DNA from 3 places in the Rossellomorea marisflavi genome. Region 1 is predicted to be linked to each of the others. Evidence: riboswitches for the same ligand, from Rfam matches in the RefSeq annotation. Region 1 holds a riboswitch; each other region holds the start of a gene.

Region 1 (6,832 bases):
GGTTGAACCTGACCGCCGCCAACCATGTGGTCCATTATGACCGCTGGTGGAACCCGGCAGTCGAGAATCAGGCGACAGACAGGGCTTACCGGATCGGGCAAAAACGATTCGTCCACGTCCACAAGCTCGTCGCTTCCGGAACCCTCGAAGAAAAGATCGATGCCATGCTTACGAAAAAGCAAGCGCTCAACGATGAAATCATCCGCAGCGACCAGTGGGTCACGGAGCTATCCGACCAGGATCTCCAATCCCTACTCGTATTGGAATAACATCAGGCCATCCGGAAACACCGGATGGCCTGTTTTGCGCATAAAAAATCCGGTCTTCGTGGAAGACCGGTCAATAGTAGGGGAAATTGAGGGGTTCATTGATTCTATATAAGAAGCTTTACAGAGGTTGGTGGTTCGAGGTTCAAGCGTATAGGTTGGTGGTACGTAAAAGTCTTAGGGATTCTTAGGATGAGGGGATCAAGGAAGGGCCTGCATATTCATAACCCTGTTCAAGGGCGGTAATTCGTTGGGATAGATAAAAGTTCTCTACATTGGTGCGGGCCACTTTCTTGATGAGGTCTTCGTTCAATTGCTCCAAGCGATCGATTCGTGTTTCCAGCTCTTTCATACCTTCTTCTCCTCTTCATCAAAATGGGATCTCGATCGCTTCCTTCCTCGTTTCTTCGGGAGGCTTGCTGTCGAGGAAACGGACGTTCTCGGCTACCACTTCCGTCACATACGTGCGCTTTCCCGTTTCATTTTCGTAGGATCTCGTCTGGATCCTTCCAGTCACTCCGATGACGGACCCCTTCCGGCAGTATTTTTCCGTGTTATCCGCCGCCCTGTTCCACAGCGTGCAGAGGACAAAATCCGTATCGATCTGCCCCTGCTGATTCTTGAATTGCCGGTTCACGGCCACAGTCACATTGAGGACCGATTTTCCTTCAAGGGTTTTCCTGGACTCGGGGTCCTTCGTCAGCCTGCCAACAAGCGTCACTTGATTGATCACTTTTTTTAACTCCTTTCTTCTGAAATTGTTATCATCATAGCCCCTCCCTGCACACTTGTAAAATCGTCAATTCATCAAATTCATAGGGGCATGAAAGAGAATAACAGGAGTTTCTCCTAGGGAAACTTCCTTTTTACCGGTGAAATCCACCTTAAAAATGCAAAATTCACCTCTAGCGTGATTTTTCTCGTTGGCGAATTGAGCTAGGGGTGTGCCTCTTCATATGATATAATTTTTAAAAACCCTTAAGGAGGTTCGGTGATGAAAACATTCAAGGTGGTTTCACTGCAGGTAGTTCAAAACGACGAACTCGTGGATGTTGATATCGTGGATGGACTGATCATCAATAAAGAAGATGGCAAGAAGACATGGCTCGTAGAAACCCTCCTGACCAATGATCATATTGAATTCTTCCAAGAGGCCCAGCAAAAAAGCGAGGACCTTGAGATCCAGGTGGTGATCTCCCACAAAGGGAACGATCCTGCCGCCTTCATGACGTCGATCCGATGCATCAAAGAGCTCGGTGCAAATATCAGCATCATGTTTGAAGGAAAGCTGAAAAAGCAGAAGAATGAATACGCCGAACTCCTGTTGGACGACTTGATTCAAAAAGGGATGTCTGGGGAAGAACTGTTGCAGGCATTCAGAGATAAAATGGTGGAAAAACCGAGGATTCCTGCCAACTCAAAGGCCGGTACTTGATAAACATACACAATTATGTAAAAACAAATAGAGCCTTTCTCTGTATTTTGCTATACTAATAACAACGAGAACGAAAATCCTCAGGCAGGTGAGCTCATTGATCGGAGAACGAGTAAAGAAATACCGTACGGAAAAAAAGATGTCCATGACGGAGCTGGCTGACCGGGCAGGCGTCGCCAAGTCCTATCTAAGCTCCATTGAGCGAAACCTTCAACAGAATCCGTCCGTTCAATTCCTTGAAAAAGTATCGGCAGCACTAGGAATTTCCATGGATGCCCTTCTCCATGATGCTCCGGAAGAAACACCACTGGACTATGAATGGATGAAAATCACCGAAGAAGCCATGGATTCCGGTATCACCAAAGATCAATTTCGGGAATTCATCGAATTCAATAAATGGAAGCTTGGACAAAAATAAAGTCTTGAGAATCATCTATTCTCAAGACTTTTTCCATCGGAAGGACTCTTCAGAGGACTGATCCGATGCTCTCATACTTTTTATGCGAACGATCTGTTTGTGGTTCTTCAAGAAATTCCTTGACCTCCCTCAGCGTTATCCCGGCTGTTTTTGCCTCTTTCATCAACTCTACCCATTCTTGATCCAATTCACGATTGCCCATTTAATCTCCTCCCAAAATACATGACTGTATTTCAGGCAATCCAGCCATCCTAGTGTTCGATACGCTCCTGCTGACGGGAATCATTGCGCATATGTCCAACCTTAGACCTGTGACTTTGCGTCCCTGCCTTTCAGCAGGTTTGCCTTTATCTGATTACCTGACTGTGGATTTAATTCCATTATAATCCTCATCTGCGGAAGAAGATGTTGGATTTTGTCGGCTCAGTAAAAATTCTATACCCTAAATTCCATCATAATAACCAATTATTACACACTATTCAGAAAATTCTTGATTCTATTGCTTTTCCTTGTCGAATCAGCGGTCTGAGAAATCTCCCTGAAACTTACAGGAGGTTTGACCGGAAGTGCCGTGAGGTCATATCCGCACGCTGGACAGATCCACTCCCCGCTCTCGGCACTGCTGAAAGATGGACGCATACATCGGCTGCAATCTTTTTTGAACATTCCCTTCACCCCGCACTTTCAGATTTTCGTTTCATCAGGACGTTACATGCCAGGACGATGATCCCCGTCGTCATAAGGAGGCCGCCGATCAACAGCCATCGATAAAGATCCGTTCCCGTGTTCGGCAGGAAACCTGTCGGTGAGGGGCCGCCTCCCGCAGGGATCACCTGCCCACCGTTCGTTCCCTCAACATCCTTCACTCCCTTGTCAGGAGCGAATAAGGAGGAGGCCTGAACCTGGATCTCGAATCGTGCCACGGTTCCCTGGAACTCGTTGCCAAGCTCATAGGGCATTTTAACGATGAGGAGCAGTTCATCTCCTGAGCCCTTCGCAAGCTCCCTTGCTTTGAAGGAAGATGCATCCTTCAATTTCCCATCGAACAGGATGGTGTTGCCATGAAGCAGCGTCATATCCAATTCGTTGTATAGAATATCCGTCTCCGATAGATTTCTCACAGTAAGAGTGTAAGCAAGGTCTTCATCGCCTTCGTTATGGACGGTAAGCGAGCGTTCTACCCAATCTCCAGGTTTGGCATTCTTGATATCGAACAGATAGGATCCGCTAGGCTCAATCGTCATCCCTGGACCTTCCCCATGAGCCGTCGAGAGAGTAAAGAAACCGAACAGGAGAGGAAAAAGAATATAAAAGAGCATCCGATGCTTCATCATGTTCATTCCTTTTTATCTGAAATGTAATCTCTATCAAACATGTCGTTCGTTTTAATGAACACCTATCTGTAGTATACGGTTTAAGCGAAACCTCTCAAAACATCATATGAAGCGATTTAGGATATATATTCCATCTGTTTCTCCCTTATCCTCATTCCGTCTCTCGTTTTCTGAATGTTTTGTACTTTATAAAAGAAATTTTGTTCATTATAATGAAATCACTCAATCAAAAAGGAGAGCGACCTATGCTAGGAAGCAGATTAAAGGAAATTCGTGAAAAGAAAAACATAACCATCAATGAACTATCCCAGCGATCATCGGTTTCCAAATCATATATCAGTTCAATCGAGAGGGGCTTGCAGCAAAACCCTTCCTTGGAAATTATGCAGAAGCTGAGCCGTGCCCTCGACGTTTCGTTGGATGCAATACTTTTGGAAGGAGATGAGGAGCTCGAAGAGTGGATCGCCTCGCTCAAGCAGGCGATTGAAGGCGGACTTACAAAGAAGGATTTCTTTGGGTTTCTCCAAGGATGGCTATGAATAAATGGATCTCAGTCATTGGGATTTTACTGATTTGTACAGGTCTTGTGTATGTGGGTGCCTCCCTCTTCGGCATTCAGGAGCAGAAGCACGCTCGTGATGAATCAATGGTTTCCGCCCAAAAGGCCATCAGTGCGGGTGCCGGGACTCCCTCAGAGGATCGGGAGAACGGGGAAGCTATCGGGATTCTGCGCATCCCGGCTCTTGACAGGGAGGTACCCATCGTGACGGGGGCTGATGAGGATGATTTGGAGAAGGGGGTCGGTCATGTGCCCTCTACTGCACTTCCAGGGGAAGGAGAACGGATTTTCCTTGCAGGCCACCGTGATACAGTATTCACACGGATGGGTGAACTGAAGCCGGGAGATGTACTGGAGATCCGCCTAGCTGAAGGGACGTTCACCTATCGGATCACAGGCAGTGTGATCGTGGATCAGGACGATCTGTCAGTGATGGAGCCAGCGGGGGAAGAGATGCTGACATTATCAACCTGTTATCCCTTCGAGTACCTCTCCAGTACCGATCAGCGCTACATCATCCATGCGCGCCCCGTCCATTGATCCCTGTCCATGAAAAAAGCCGATCCATATGCGGATCGGCTTTTTGCTTTATTCGCTTTTTTCTCCAAGGGCAAACATCATCTCAAGTTCGCAGGCTACTTCCCCGTCAACGGTGGCAACGCCCTTCCCTTTTCCGATGGCACCTTTGAAGCGGACCATTTCGACTTCAAGTCTGAGCTGATCCCCTGGTTTCACCTGACGCTTGAAGCGGCACTTATCAATTCCGGTAAAGAAAGCAAGTCTTCCTCTGTTTTCTTCCTTCTTCAGCATAGCAACAGCTCCTACCTGAGCAAGGGCCTCGACGATGAGCACGCCCGGCATGACCGGGTAGTCCGGGAAGTGACCGTTGAAGAATTCTTCATTGGCTGTGACGTTCTTGATGCCGATCGCGCTTTTCCCTTCTTCTACTTCGAGGATGCGATCCACAAGAAGAAAAGGATAGCGATGCGGGATGATGTCTTTGATTTCATTGATATCTAACATGAATGGTCCTCCTACAGTGGTATGTCCCCTTTATTGTACAGAATTGAAGGGGAGAATGGAATAGAACGAAGAAAAGGCCCTGAGCTTCAGAGGCCTTTTCGTTATTTTGCTTTTTTGACGATGTCTGCAATATGCTGCCATGTTTCGGCTTTGAACACATCAGAGGCTTTTCCGTCACCGATGACGGCATATCCAAAAACGGCTCCAAGGGCAAGAAACCCGGCGAACAGCACGAGGAATAAAAGGACGCGGAGCCAGATCGGGAAAAGGCGTACCCGTACCCATCTGGGTGCAGCCTGTTCCTCGGCTGTCTTCGTTTCTTCAGTTGGTTGCTCCTGCAACAGTTCTTTTTCGCTCATCTGTTCAAAACTCCTTTAGCGTATACCGTTGACCAATCCCATCATCTGATCGGCCATGGTGATGGATCGTGTCTGGAACTGATAGGAACGCTGGACATTCAGCAGGTCCGTCATTTCCTTGCCCACATCCACGTTCGATGCTTCCAGGGCCTCTTGGCTGATGGAAATGCCCGTTCGCCCGGCACCGGTCAGATTCGTCAAGACTTCGTTCCGGGTCACACCTAGATCGGTCCTCAGTCCGATCAGATTACCGCCGAGTTGTTCGAGGAACTGGGGACGGGCGATCGTCACAATGCCGAGGTCTACGTTCTCGGTCCCCGCTGGCCCTATGATGCTCAGCACGCCATTATCGCCAAGCTCGAAGGTGGAAGCTTCATCCGAGAACGTGATCGGATCATCATTCTCATCCAGGATCGGGAATCCCGAAGCATTCACGAGCATGGACCGGCCATTTTCCATGGGAGTGGAGTAGAAGGCACCGTCTCTCGTATAGCGGACATCGGTTCCATCATCCACTTTGAAGAACTGACGCTCATCCTTCAGGGCAAAGTCCAGGGACCTCCCCGTAGCCTTCAGGGTGCCCTGTGTGAGGTTCAAAGCAGTTTTGGATAGTCGTGCCCCGCTTCCTTCCCTGACGCCAAGAGGAGTGAGTCTGCCGCCTTCAAAGCGGTCCACGCGCTGGTTGTTCACCTGTTGGACCAGTAGATCGGAAAACGTAGCTTCCCTCTTTTTGTAGCCGGTGGTATCGGCATTCGATAGGTTGTTCCCGATCAAGTCCATCTGCTTTTGAAGCTGACCAAGTGTGTTTGTGGCTGTCACCATCGTCCGGTTCATGATTTTGTCCCCTTTATTATAAGGTAACTCCTGTCGAATTTCATTGACAATCTTTTACTACCCATTCACACGCCCGATTTCATTCGCCGCTTTGTCCATGCTGCGATCATACGCCTGAAGGACCTTCTGATTCGCCTCGAACGCACGGTAAGAAGAAAGCATATCAGTCATGCTCCTGGACGCATCGACGTTCGATCGTTCAAGCTGACCCTGGACCATGGTGAAGGTGCCTGCCTGAGCAGGGGTCAGAGCTGTTTCAGAAGAGAAAAGACCGTCCCCTTCTTTCACCAGGTCTTGCGCATTTCCTGTGTAGGCGATGCCAAGTGAAGACTCCTGTGCTCCGTTCACCAGAATCTCCCCATTGTCGCCAAGGCTGAATTCGTCGGAATCAAGCTGGATCCGCTCCCCGTTCCCATCAAGGACATAGTGCCCGCTATTGGTAGTGAGGAATCCGTTGCCGTTGACTGTGAAATTCCCATTTCTTGTGTATCGCTCTTCCCCGCCATCTCCTTCAACGGTGAACAGGACGGCTCCCCCCTCATCTGGAAGGGTTCCCGTAATCAAGGCGATATCCGTGGCATTGCCCGTTTCCTGCAGGTCACCT
Region 2 (6,832 bases), 350 kb from region 1:
TGATCACCTTTGGAAAGCCCCGTCTCCGCATCGGATAAGTCCATGGATTCACTCGCAAGCTGGGCTGCTGCGTCTTTTTCCTTCTGATCCTGCTGATGCCGGACGAAATTCACCAGGAAGATGGCGACGAGGACACCGATGAGTCCCAATGATAGTATTCGTTTGTTCATGTAATCCCTTCCTTTATAGGCCGGATCTCCGCACAGCCTTTCTGGCAATCAAATAGTAAATGGTCGATCTCAAATACCCTTTCTCCACTTCATAGCCCGCCGACTGAAGCTTCCTCACCAGATCATCGGAAGAAAGGCTGTTCCCCTGTGGGAGCGCTTCCGTTTCAATGATCAGCCAAAGACCGTCATCCCTGAGCATATCCCTGAGATCCTGGATCACTTTGACAAGATTCGGCAACTCATGGAGCACAAATCTCGTAATGACCTTATGAAGCGTGTTCTGTGAAAAACGGATATATTCAAATGACATATGTTCATAAAGGATGTTTTCTACCTGCAGTTCCTCCGCGCGCCGCTTCAGCTCTTCCAGGGCACCCCGGTCGAGGTCGACGGCATGCACATCGGTACTTACGATACACGCAATCGGAATCGTCAGAAAGCCTGTACCGCAGCCGAGGTCGGCCACATGATCCCTTTCATTCAACTCAAGTAGATCCAGCAGCTCTTCAGATGTGATTGTATTTGTTTCGGCAGCCATGGGGACTCCTCCTTTAGAGTGAAGATATCCCTAGCTTGCCCCTCATATGAATTATTACAGATGGAGGAGAAAAATCAACCCGGATCAACGCAAAAAGATCCCATGAGCGGGATCTTTTTTGTGAACATTTGTCAGGTCCGGTGAGACGAATGGGGCGTTATACGTAATCATTCCGATTTATAGAGCATGGGAAGGCTACTGCTCCTCCGGTTCCATGGAGAAATAAAAGTACTGGGTATCACCCTGTCTGAAGCGGTCGGTGCAGTCTATCCAAGTCATGCGGCTGAGGCGCAGGTCCATCTCGGCATTGATCGTTTCTTCGATCTTTCTCATTGTTTGGATGAATTCACCGAATGACAAGCTGAAATGGGCTGCTGCCTGCCTGTGAGGGGCATGTTTGACCAGGAGCTGCATGAACTCTTCTGATGTGGCAGACATACTTGCATATTCATCTTCAAGAGCCGTGACGAACTCATACATGCTTCTTTCCGGTGCCGGCAATGAAGCCACGATTTCCCTGCCGATGATTTCCATTAAGTGCTCATTCATCCCAACCACTCCCGATCGTCCTTACTTCATATTGTATTTTTTCATGAATCGTTCTGCGCGTCCATCCCTGTCGGTGAATTTTTCACGGCCCGTATAGAATGGGTGACTGTCCGAGCTGATCTCGACCTTCAAGAGTGGATAGGTTTTCCCGTCTTCCCACTCCATCGTTTCATTCGACTGTTTTGTTGAGCCTGTCAGGAAGGTGAATCCGCTGTTTGTATCCATGAAAAGGACCTCTCGATATTCTGGATGTATGTTTGTTTTCATGTCTTTTCCTCCTACCAGCTTGATTTTTTGACGCCTGGGATCTGACCTTTATGGGCATATTCCCTGAAGGCGATCCGTGACATATTGAATTTCCTCATATACGCCCGCGGTCTGCCCGTCACTTCACAGCGGCTTTTGAGCCTCGTTGGGGAAGAATCCCTCGGAAGTTTGGCAAGGGCCTCGTAATCTCCCTTTTCTTTCAGCTCCCTGCGGAGTTCCGCGTATTTCGCCACGATTTCACGGCGCTTCTTTTCTTTGACCACTTTTGATTTTTTGGCCATGTTTTCACCTCTATTTCTAATATCAAATTAACAAATCGTAATCATTACGTTTTAAAACGTATGAGTATATTAAACCATATCACCTCATGAAATGCAACCACCCTGTTTCGCACGTAAAAAAGACCCCTTCCACTAAGAGAACGGGTCCGTCTGCACAGGTCCATCAGTTATCAATGAACCAGCGAATCTTCATTTTCCAAGTATTCCTTCAGGGCATCCAGAATCAGGATCAAGTAAGAGGTCGAGTTTCCTCCCCGCTGGTCGATGAGGCGGATATCCTGCACAATCCGTTTGACTTCTTTCAATTCGAGCGTTTGGACAAGGATGTCGCTGACCTGTTCTGCTGAGTAGTTACCAAGATAGGTTTGCTTGAGGGTGGTGCGGCTTCTTCTGCAGAAGCTCTTCAGTAGCCTTCTAGCTTCATGTGCCTTGAGCGTTTCCATGTTTTCACCTCGCAAATGAAAATCGTATGTACCATAAAAAAAGCCTGCCAAAAAAGAATGGCAGGATTAAATGCTTGGCATTTAATGGTCATTCCTTTTCGGTAACCCGGCGATCTTAGTTTTTCCAAACCTTAGACCCGTGGCTTTGCGTCCCGGCCTTTCAACCGGTTTGCCTTTATCGAAGAAATTCGCTGGCTGGCTTTCCTATTACTAGGTATTACAACAATTATACTAGAAAACGTAATGCTTGAAAACAGAGAGTTCATATATGTTCTAAAATAGACATTTTTTCACTCTGTCACCACTCTTATGCAGGTACAAGCAACTACTCCATCAATTTCGCAATCGGTTTTGATACGAACAGGACGATGATCCCAAGGACAATCGTGACGATCCCGATCAAACCGAAAATATCGAAGTATCCAAGAGATTGAGTGTACGTTGCAAGGACACTTGCAAGCTTATTGGCTACGGCTGAACTGGCAAGCCAAACGCCCATGAGCACGGATGTCAATTTAAGCGGGGACAGCCTGCTGACCATGGATAGGCCGACAGGTGAAATCATCAGTTCCGCCAACGTATGAAGGAAGTAGGTGAAGACCATGAACAGCATGTTCACCCTTACCTGTGAATCATCACCGACCATGACTGAGGCCGGGATCAAGATAAAGAATCCAAGACCCACGGTGATCAGACCCATACCCATCTTGGTAGGCGTCTTGAAATCACCATTTTTCGTCTGGGAAAGTTTGAACCAGAGCATGGACATGATCGGTGCCAGCAGCATGATGAACAGGGAGTTCAACGACTGGAACCATTCCGTCGGGATGATGAAATCGCCGAGATGACGATCGATGTTTTCTTCTGTGAACAGTGTAAGCGAGCTTCCAGCCTGTTCAAATGCTGTCCAGAACGCGATGGTGATCACGGCAAGAATGACAATGGCAATCGTCCTGCGCACTTCCTGTTTCGTCAGGGGTGCCTTGCTGGCAGTCTCGGTGTGCTCCTGCACCTTCTTGGCTGACTCTTTACCGATATCACCAAGGTATTTGTTCCCAAGGGTATTGAATAGCACCTGGCCGACAACCATACCGATCGCGGCTGTCAGGAAGCCGTATCTATAGTCCATGAGACCGACGACAAGGGGAGCGACGAACGCACCCAGGTTCACACCCATATAGAAGATGGTGAACGCACCGTCCCGTTTCGGGTCATTGATATGATAGAGTTCGCCGACGATCGTCGAGATATTCGGTTTGAAGAATCCGTTCCCGATGATCAACAGGGCGAGACCCAAGTATAGGGCACCCATGCTTTGATGAAGGAAGATCGAGAAGTTCCCGAGTGCCATGAGGACCCCACCGATCGTGATGGCCGTCCGTCTAGGCAGGAATCGGTCTGTCAGATAGCCTCCGATGATCGGGGTGAGATAAACCGCCGAGGTGAACGTACCGTATAAACTGATTGCCGTCGTCTTATCGGCTCCCAGTCCACCGTTGATGGCCGTGGCGGTCAAATAAAGGACAAGGATGGCCCTCATCCCATAATAACTGAATCGCTCCCAAGCTTCTGTTGCAAATAGAAGATAAAGCCCAGGAGGATGCTTCTTTCTGAACTCAGATGACTGCTCTTGATGTATGTTTGCTTCCACGATGATGAATCCTCCTTTGAAACTGTAAAACACATACTCTGCCGACATGGGCAGAAGCGGATAAAACTGTTGAAATAGAAAGAAAATAACCTAGCTGTGAGGGGGTATTTATTCATTCTAATGAATGTTTATAATCATTGTCAAACATATATTATGAATTCATAATATTAAATTTATAATAATTAAGTAGGTGTTCTATTATTTGGAATCTCTTACGAAATCATCCTTACGTAAAGGTGAAATGATTGAATGTGAATTAAGGAAAGAATGAAACTTTCGTGGGGCTTGTGCGTACATATGAGTAAGGATTTCTGAAAGACATTGGAAAAACGGCACAAAAAAACATCCCCTCCGATTGGAAGGGATGCTTGGGAATTAGAAGTTGATGTATTGACGCGGGTTGACCGCATTGGATTTCGCTGCGTTCCAAGGTCCTGCGTGAAGCTCGAAGTGCAGATGCTGACCGAATGAGTAACCTGTGTCACCCATGTATCCGATCTGCTGGCCTTTTTTGACTGATTGACCATTACCCACAAGTGCGGAAGACATATGAGCATATACAGTCGTGAAGGTTTTACCATTGATCGAGTGAGTCATGTATACAACATTACCGTAACTTGAGCTGTACTCGCTGCGGATGACGATACCATCAGCTGCTGCAACGATCGGAACACTTCCGCGTGCTGCAATATCAGTACCCCAGTGCATACGAGGCTTGCCGTTCAGGATATCTGTACCAAAGTTCGTTGTGATGGCTCCAGATGCCGGACGAGTCCAAGCGCCTGAGCTAACTGCTGGTGCCGGTGCGGCTGGTGCTGATTTAGCCTGTGGTGCTGAAGAAGCTGATGCAGATGATGATGAGCTGCTGCTTGCACTTGCCTGAGCTGCTGCCTGCTCTGCTGCACGCTTCTTGGCTGCTTCTGCTTCCTGACGCTTACGCTCTTCTTCTTGCTTACGAGCAAGTTCTGCAAGACGTTCTTGTTCAGCCTGGATTTCACCTTCGATGCTCTTTTCACGTTTGGAAAGCTCATCTGATTCTTGTTGAAGGTCAGCTTTTTCAACTTCCAATGATTTCTGTTGTTTTTCAAGCTGCTTGAACAATTCGGCTTTTTCCGCTTTTTGACTGTCCAATTCTTTTTTCAAGGTTTGAAGGCTCGCTTTATCCTTTTCAAGGGACGCAAGCTTCTCTTCTACCTGTTTCTGTTTCTTTTCAAGTTCTTCTTGATCACGCTTTTGCTCGTCCATGATCTTTTTGTCCGCACTAACGATCGTGTTGACTGCTGTTACACGGTTGACGAAGTCTCCGAAGCTGTCAGCTCCAAGTAGGACGTCTACATAGTTGGCTGAGCCGCCTTTTTCCTGGATGGCACGCGCACGCTCTTTCAGAAGTTCATTACGCTCTTCGATCTTCTGTTTCAATACCTCGATCTCTTCTTTAAGCTTATTGATTTCAGCGGTCGTATCATCGATTTCTTTTTCTTTGTCTTTGATCTTTGATTCTGTATCGTTCAGTTGTTTACCAAGTACATCGATCTGTCCTTGGATATCTTTTTGTTTGCTGACGGTTTCATTGATCTCAGACTTCTTAGAATCGATTTTACCGTTGACTTCCTCTTTCTTTGAAGAAACGTCATCCTGCTGCTTCTTCAGATCGTCCACTGAAGAGTGGGCGCTTGCAGAGGTGCCAAGACCTCCGATTGTCAATACTGCTGCGATGGATAATGAGACGAAATACTTCCTGTTCAAGCGGCATGCTCCTTTCAGCTTCTATCAACCTATCAAATTTTACACTCTCAAGAATTTACGGACGGACATGAAGCTTCCCCATGCCCCGATGAGACAACCCATCAATAGGATCAATCCGTTTACCTGGTAGATGAACGGGGTAAAATCTAATACCTGAATAAAGTGACCTTGTAGTTTTGGTTTAATAAACTCATATGCGTAGTAATAGCCTGTTGTAACAAGAGCAATCGGGATAATAGAACCTAGGATTCCGAGCCAAAGCCCTTCCAGTATGAATGGCCAGCGTACGAACCAGTTGGTTGCACCGACCAGTTTCATTATTTCGATTTCTCTTCTTCTGGCAACAATCGTGATTTTAATCGTATTCGAGATAAGGAACATCGCCGTGAATAATAGACCGATGATGAGGACAAGCCCCACGTTCCTGCTCATTTCCAATACATTAAATAACTTCTCAACTTTCGCTTCCCCGTATAAGGCTTCATCGACGTGATCATACGTGCTGATCTCTTTTGCGATTTTACCGGTTTCGACTGGGTTGGTCGCTTTTACTACATAGACATCGGATAGTGGATTATCCTGTTCAAAGAGTCGGAAGTCATCTCCCATATCTTTCACAAGATTCTTAAGTTCATCTTCTTTCGAAGAATACTCAATCGATTCCACTCCGTTGAGTTTTTCAATCTTATCGTTGATTTCCTGCGATTGTTCTTTTGTCGTTCCGATATCGAGGAGTACCCGTACTTCTACGTCCTTCTCGATGTCTGTCGCGACTTTGTTCATATTGAGCATCAGTACGACGAATACTCCTACCAATAGGAGCGTCACCGTCACTGCACTGACCGATGCAAAGGTCATCCAGCCGTTACGTCCGATACTCTTGAAACTTTCCCTGAAATGCCGGCCATACGTTCTAGCTTTCATAACCGTAGTCACCTCGCTGTTCGTCTCGCACGATCCTGCCGTTTTCGATGGCAATGACACGGTGCTTGATTGTATTTACGATTTCCCGGTTATGAGTAGCCATGATGACCGTAGTCCCACGGTTGCTGATTTCTTCAAATATATTCATGATGTCCCAAGAGGTCTCCGGATCAAGGTTCCCGGTCGGCTCATCGGCAATGACCAGCTTCGGGGTGTTGACGATCGATCGTGCAATCGATACCCTCTGCTGTTCTCCTCCGGAC
Region 3 (6,832 bases), 630 kb from region 1:
ACGCGGCTTCCGTTGAGTCCATGACAAGCAATATCCTTTACCGCCTCGTCCGAAACCCGTATAATTAAAAGAATAAACTATTCGCGATGACACCTATACTAAGTAACCGGATAGCCCTCTGCGGCTCTGGTTACTTTTTTGTTAGGGTGGGTACGATAAAAATGGATTATAATCGCAGGACGAGTAAAGGGTTTGATGACAATGAGACAACTACATCGACAACATATATGGCTTGGACGCTTCCTCGCTTCCGATCCCGGGAGGAAAAGGCTGCAGCAGGCAGGCAAGACAACGCTGAGCCTCATGACTTCGGTATTTATCACATTATTCCTATTGAAAATGAATGAGTATCCGTCCATTACACCTGCCATCGTTTCAGGGATGGTGGGGATGTTCGGTGTCCTGATCGTCTTGGATGATACGGACCGGAAGAAGAAAGTGACGCTGCTGTGCATCGCCGTTTCAGTGGCAGGGGGGATCACCGTCGGTTCCCTGTTAAGCCATCATCCGTATGCCGTCAACATTTTCCTCGTGGCGGCCATGTTCAGCGCCTTTTATTTCTCCCGCTTCGCCGTCCGCTATTTTTCCATCGGGATGGCCTCTTTCATGTCGATCTACTTTTCATCCGTTCTGAAGCTCGACGCATCTCATCTGCTATGGTTCTATATCGGAATCGGGATCGGGGCGCTCAGTGCCTACATGTATCAGTTCCTTCTATTCAAAAGTTCTTCCTACGTATTGAAAAGGAGCCTGATTTCGTTCCATATCCAGTCGAATCTGACATTCACCATCCTGTTGAAGGCAATGGAAGATCCAAAAATCAGTGAGAAGAGGAAGAAAAGTCTCGATCGAAACGTTCGTAAATTGAATGAGTATGCGCGGACGCTGTCGGGTGATATCAATGAAAGTGATCTCAAGGAGCTGTACCCGGGAATTGATGTTTCTGAACTCAGGCTCTACGTCTTTGACGCGGAAATGCTGATCCAGACCCTATCGGATTCATTGAAGAAGCTGAAGGAGCTGAAGGCGTTCGAGCAGGACGAGATCCGCCAGCTATTGATGCGGGTCATCCGTTCCCTGCGTGATGCCGATGTCCTGGCACAGGACTATGAACCGAAGACACTCGAAGAAACCGAACGTGCCCTTCAGGAGCTGCGGTTGATGCTGACGGATGTCCTGAGGGATCAAGAGGATCTTCCAAGATGGATCTATCTTCTGCGCCGGATCGAGTCCATCTCGAATCACGTCCTCCAGGCAGCCCTTACGATTCAAGAAGCCTTGAAGGGAGAACGGGAAATCCCTTCTGAACAAGAAGAAGATGACTCGGAAGAAGAAGAGAAGGAAGACGAAGAAGAGTCAAAAGGGTTGAAGCCGTCTACGAGAAAAGCAATCCAGGCATTGATTGCAGGGATCCTTGCCATCGTGGCAGGTGAACTGATCGCCCCCGCCCAGCCGTACTGGGTGCTGTTGACGACATTCATCATCATGATTGGTACGGAGACGGTGGGAAGAACCTATCTGAAGGCATTCCAGCGTTCATTCGGTACCGTCATCGGGGCACTCGTCGGCTTCGGGGCCGCGACCCTTGTATCGGGCGTGAAGCCCCTTGAGGTGGGACTGCTTTTCTTGGCCCTCTTCCTATCATTCTACTTATTCCCCGTATCCTATACGCTCATGAGCCTGTTCATCACCATGCTCATCGCCTTCATGTACGATATTCTCCTTGGCGGGATTTCAGTGGGGCTTATGGGGGCGAGGGTACTTGATACAATCATCGGCGCCTTCATCGCCCTGATCGTGTCGGCTTTCGTTTTTCCGAAGAAGACAAAGGCCAAGGTCACGGATACATTCGATGAGTTCTTCGAGGAGCTCGGGGAATATGTGGAAAGCTATCTTTCTTCCTTCCTGAAAGTGAAGAAGAAGCCCCTCGCGGACCGGGCATTCGATCTCGACCACAAGGTTCAGGCGATCAAGGACGAAGCCCAGTCGATCCTTCAGCGCCCAGGTGCCATGACCCGGACCGGACTCGGACGGTGGATCACCGTTGTCATCGCCGTCAATTATTATGCGAAGCATCTGCTGGCTTCTTCCCACAGAAGGAACGAGCCCTTCCCGGAAGAATTGCAGAAGGTAATCGGGGTGACGAGCGAGAAATTGACGCAGAACATCGAAGCGGTCCGACTCATGATGAAGGATCCTTCCGCGCACTGCAGTCTCTGGGATCTTTCAGAGGAACGGAGAGAAATCGAAACCCATGCCCCCGGTAGGTTGAAATCACATATTGATGTCATTCATCATGTGTACTATGTTTGGAAGATCAATCAGTCCATCGTTGCTCTCGGTGAAGAGCTCGGGGGAAAAGTGAATTTAGAAGAGGAAAAAGAGATTGGGACAAAACAAAAAAGGTCATGACGAACAATATCAGTATGGCTTCTATATACCGCTCATGATTTCCGTGCAAGACTTCGCTTTCCGCGGGTAGCCCGTGAGCCTCCTCGGCAAGCCTGCGGGGTCTCACATCAGCTACTCTTCCCGCTGGAGTCTTCGTCTTGCACTCCAATCAACCGCTAGGATCAAGTAAATCGTAATGGTCATGAAACAAATCAAAAACCCGAACTATCTCGGCAAGATAGTTCGGGTTTTACTATGACTAAAACACTCTTGTTCCAGCCTCTTTTTTGGGTTTACCGAATGATCATATGTCCGCTGGAGAGGTCTACATTGATGGAATGTTTTCCCGATCCTTTCGTTCCTTTGATAGACCGTTCACTGCTTGTTTGATCCTTCAGTTTGATGGTGTTGAGGATATCTCCGCTTCCTGCCTTCCCGTTCAGTTTGAAGCTTGCGTCTTCAGGCAGATTAAGGTCCGCATCGCCGGATCCGACCGTGAAATCCACATCTCCCGAAAGTTTTGTCATGGATACCGACAGATCACCTGAAGAAACCGATCCTTTCAATGGTCCTTCATAGCCCGTCAGAAGCACATCCCCTGAGCCCATATCAACCAATCCTTCCCGGGTTTTGATATCCTTACCGACAAAATCTCCGGATGAGCCCTTATATGTGAAGGATCCGGTGTTGAAATTCCCGATTTTCATATCGCCTGAGCCGATCTCGGTCTTCAAGTCGCCCAGGGACATCATTTCGTCCGGTATGAAGATCAGTTCTCCTGAGCCGACCTCGATCTCCAGATTGTTTTCGTAGTTTTGAGGAAGAAATACAATTGTATCAAATTTTTTGTTGTTGAAGCCGATATAAAAGATAGGCTTCATTTTGACTTCAAGGTTGATTTCGTCTCCTTGATCTTCAAGGTTAACGGTGCCTTTTCCGTTGAACTCGACCCTGACTTCATCATCGTCCGTTGTCACGATCTTCGTATCCCCGCTTCCGAGCGACAAATGGATGAGCTTGGTCCCGTCGTTCACTTTTACACTGTCTGAGGTTTTTTCACCTTTGGCAAACAGGGTGGTTCGATCATTCAAAATGAGGAAGATCGCACCTAATGCCAACAAAGCCACTACGATGGCGAATGCATTCTTTTTCATGTTTCCCTCTCCTTGGTTCGTTTTTCCAATCTTTCTATAGTGTAAGTGGAGAACCATTATTCTGCAATGCGCCCCCGGATCAATTTTTTATCCGCCTCTGGTCTTAGTGGAGAGTTTGAACCCTGATGAAATGGGGGAGTATGCAGGATGAGAGGAAATGAAAGGTGGGAAACCATGACGACGCATCGTGTGTTGGAACAGACTTTTTATGAACAGCCGACGCTTGAACTTGCCAAGTCCCTTCTCGGCTGCTTGATGGTGAAAGAAACGGAGGAAGGCACCGTATCGGGCTATATCGTCGAGACAGAGGCGTATATGGGACCTGAGGATCGTGCAGCCCACAGCTACGGTAACAGGAGGACAAAACGGACTGAAGTGATGTTCGCGGAATCGGGCCGGATCTATACGTATGTGATGCATACCCATTGTCTCGTCAATGTGGTGAGTGGGGGCTCAGGGGTGCCGGAAGCGATCCTCATCCGTGCGGTTGAACCTGTAGATGGCCTTGAACTCATGGCCAGCCGGCGTGAAGGACACTCCATGAAGAATTGGACGAGCGGTCCGGGCAAGCTGACAAAGGCCATGGGCATCACCATGGAAGACTATGGGGGAAGCTTCCTTGAGCCCCCGTTGACCATTCATGAGGGGTACCTGCCGGAAAGAATTGCCGAAGGGAAGCGGATCGGCATTGGTAATAGTGGGGAAGCAAAGGATTATCCCTGGAGGTTTTGGATCGAAGGGAATCCCTACGTATCAAAGGGTCGCGGACAAAATTCAGAAAAATAGGAATTAATACCCCCATAAACTATTTCGTTTATGGTATATTTTACTTATATAATCAACCTCACCGTCTAGTGGGAAGGCGTTGAACCTGAATGTCCGATGGGCGCTTGCATTCAGGGGAGCCAGTAGCGCAACCGACCGCATATGAAGTTTATTTCTATGTGGTTTTTTTGTACCTGATTGTTCAAAAAATACAGAGAGATAAGGGGTCCTAATGAATATTTTCAGCATCTTTCAAGACGACTTGATCTATCACGAATTCCAGCCCTTGTACAAGCTGGGGCATCAACAGTCTCTCTATGCGTATGAGGGGCTCCTCCGAAATACGTTCAATCAGAATCCGGAGCACGTGTTTCAAACGGCCATCAAAGCCAATATCCTGTATAAGCTCGACACCCTGTCCATCACAAAGGCGATGGAGAGCTTCGTGAATACCGGCCTCGACTGCAAGCTGTTCCTGAATATTTACATCACGACCATCCTGCATCCGAGTTTCCGTCATTACTTCGACCATCTGATGAAGACCCACCCTTCGATGGAAGGGAGGCTCGTCCTCGAGATCAACGAATCCAGTGCCGAGGAACTTTGGCAGAACCCCTTATTAAAACAGGCGTTGAAAGGGTTGAGGGAGTATGGTGTATGGTATGCCATCGATGATTTCGGGCAGGGGACGTCTTCCATCAAGAAGTCCATGGAATATGAGCCCGAAGTGATCAAGCTTGATCGCTATTTTGCCATGGATCTTGCTCAGGATCCCAAGAAGCAGCGATTCCTGTCGTTCTTCAGCCAGTTCTATTCGGAAGATACCCTCATTGTCCTCGAGGGGATCGAAAAGCAGGAAGACATGGAAGTCGCCCTTGAGATGGGGATTGCCATCGGGCAGGGCTATCACTTGGGCAGGCCGGGAAAACTGCTAGCCTGATCAAGGTGGCTGGGTTTGGCAGGTATCGTGCCTCTCCCTATCTATTATTTACAGAAAATAAATTAAATTGAAAAATCTTGAAGGGGAGAGTAGGATAAAGGAAAAAGAAAAAAAGGGGATCCATATGAACAAGTACCTTTCTGTACCATTGCGTTTCATTCTTTATTACATATTGGGGATTCTCGGAATCCTGGGCGTGAGCGTTGCACCACAGGTTCTGAGTGAAAAAGGATTGTATAACTTCGTCGCTTTCATTGAAGAATTCCTCAAGTTCACCATCTATTTCGCCGACCCGGGAAACTGGGAATATAACTACAAGGGACAAGTCGACTCCCTTTTCAATGTCCTGTGGGAGCCTTATCTGTATTCCATGACCATCATTCTTGGAGCCATCGCCCTGGGCCTTGTGCTGGCGGTGATATTTGCCGTAATTACCTTTTTCCTCCCGACTCCGCTTTCTTCCACGTTGAAGAAAATCCTGAACTTCATGGAGTCGGTTCCGGATCTGCTATTTGCTTTCCTCCTGCAGCTATTCATCGTTTTCTTTTTCAAGAAGTACGGCATCATGCTCATGGAATTCACGGAGTTTGACGGCGTGCAGATATACGCGGCTCCGATCTTCACCCTCGCCATCGTGCCGATGGTCTCCTTCTTCAGGATCCTCCTTCTCGTCATGGAAGAGGAAATGGTGAAAGATCACATTGAATTTGCCAGGAGCAAAGGGCTATCCAAAAGCCGCATCCTCTTCTCGCATGTGATGAAGAATATTACACCAAGCTCCTTCTATCATGGGAAGCTTATCATCTGGGGGACCCTGTCGAGTTTATTCATCATCGAAACCCTATTTGATATGAGGGGAATCACCTTCTATATCACTCAGGACTTCAGACCCGTCGTGATTGCGTATGCCCTGATCCTTCTTTTCACTCCGTTCTTTTTTATTTATCAAGGGGTGTACCTGTGGATGAACCGTGCTGCCGTGATCGATGATTCTCACTACCGGATCAAAAAGGACAAGGTCAAGTTCTCAGAATGGAAGATTTGGGGGTTCATCGCCACTTCGTGGAGGGCTTGGAAGGTACATATGAAGAATCCGAAATTTGCTGGAGGATTCATCATCATCTTCGGAATGATTGTGTATAGTTTCTGCCATTCCTTCTTCAAGGATGAACCTGTCGGCAAGCTTTACTATGTAAAGGATGATGCAGGTACTCTTCTTAGCGTCCCGCCTCATGCACCATCAGAGTTCATGGCGCTCGGATCCGACTACAATGGCTTCAGCATCCTGGACCAGTTAATCGTCGGAGCGAAGTTTACGCTCATCTTCGCCCTTGTGGTGGCGCTACTGCGGGTTGTAGGTGGCTTCTATCTCGGGGTTGGCTATCACTTCTTCTTGAATGAACGCAGGAAGAACTGGGTGAATAGAATCGTGGATTCAATCCACTTCCTGCCGTTGAGCCTCATTGCGTATCTTCTATTAAGACCGGTGCTGTGGGGATTGACATTCGAAGGATTCCAGCACTCCCTGTTTGAACGGCTCGTCTTCGAGGCCATCGTCCTGACAATCTTGGTGCTGCCTCTG

What was found. A riboswitch is a leader RNA that binds a small molecule or an ion and turns the genes downstream of it on or off. The one in region 1 is predicted to bind cyclic di-GMP.
Region 2: it holds a riboswitch for cyclic di-GMP, as region 1 does, so the genes downstream of both, K6T23_RS18705 (hypothetical protein) here and K6T23_RS20265 (anti-repressor SinI family protein) in region 1, are expected to answer to the same signal.
Region 3: it holds a riboswitch for cyclic di-GMP, as region 1 does, so the genes downstream of both, K6T23_RS01435 (EAL domain-containing protein) here and K6T23_RS20265 (anti-repressor SinI family protein) in region 1, are expected to answer to the same signal.

The regions. Positions count from the first base shown of each region.
Region 1 covers NZ_CP081870.1:3,923,843-3,930,674, forward strand. The annotation lists gene K6T23_RS20240 (DEAD/DEAH box helicase) at 1-269, shown strand, start outside; gene K6T23_RS20245 (hypothetical protein) at 454-618, opposite strand; gene K6T23_RS20250 (single-stranded DNA-binding protein) at 637-999, opposite strand; gene K6T23_RS20255 (YwpF-like family protein) at 1,261-1,701, shown strand; gene K6T23_RS20260 (helix-turn-helix domain-containing protein) at 1,799-2,119, shown strand; gene K6T23_RS20265 (anti-repressor SinI family protein) at 2,169-2,321, opposite strand; cyclic di-GMP riboswitch class I at 2,353-2,475, opposite strand; gene K6T23_RS20270 (LPXTG cell wall anchor domain-containing protein) at 2,791-3,453, opposite strand; gene K6T23_RS20275 (helix-turn-helix domain-containing protein) at 3,699-3,992, shown strand; gene K6T23_RS20280 (class D sortase) at 3,989-4,552, shown strand; gene fabZ (3-hydroxyacyl-ACP dehydratase FabZ) at 4,601-5,035, opposite strand; gene K6T23_RS20290 (DNA-directed RNA polymerase subunit beta) at 5,137-5,394, opposite strand; gene K6T23_RS20295 (flagellar hook-basal body protein) at 5,410-6,228, opposite strand; gene K6T23_RS20300 (flagellar hook-basal body protein) at 6,286-6,832, opposite strand, start outside.
Region 2 covers NZ_CP081870.1:3,577,801-3,584,632, forward strand. The annotation lists gene K6T23_RS18680 (redoxin domain-containing protein) at 1-170, opposite strand, end outside; gene K6T23_RS18685 (class I SAM-dependent methyltransferase) at 184-708, opposite strand; gene K6T23_RS18690 (hypothetical protein) at 904-1,257, opposite strand; gene K6T23_RS18695 (type B 50S ribosomal protein L31) at 1,279-1,524, opposite strand; gene rpsN (30S ribosomal protein S14) at 1,536-1,805, opposite strand; gene K6T23_RS18705 (hypothetical protein) at 1,976-2,248, opposite strand; cyclic di-GMP riboswitch class I at 2,346-2,432, opposite strand; gene K6T23_RS18710 (peptide MFS transporter) at 2,574-3,899, opposite strand; gene K6T23_RS18715 (murein hydrolase activator EnvC family protein) at 4,275-5,645, opposite strand; gene ftsX (permease-like cell division protein FtsX) at 5,685-6,569, opposite strand; gene ftsE (cell division ATP-binding protein FtsE) at 6,559-6,832, opposite strand, start outside.
Region 3 covers NZ_CP081870.1:258,337-265,168, forward strand. The annotation lists gene K6T23_RS01415 (CotH kinase family protein) at 1-16, shown strand, start outside; gene K6T23_RS01420 (FUSC family protein) at 202-2,412, shown strand; gene K6T23_RS01425 (DUF4097 family beta strand repeat-containing protein) at 2,685-3,545, opposite strand; gene K6T23_RS01430 (DNA-3-methyladenine glycosylase) at 3,720-4,331, shown strand; cyclic di-GMP riboswitch class II at 4,395-4,477, shown strand; gene K6T23_RS01435 (EAL domain-containing protein) at 4,543-5,250, shown strand; gene K6T23_RS01440 (ABC transporter permease subunit) at 5,375-6,832, shown strand, end outside.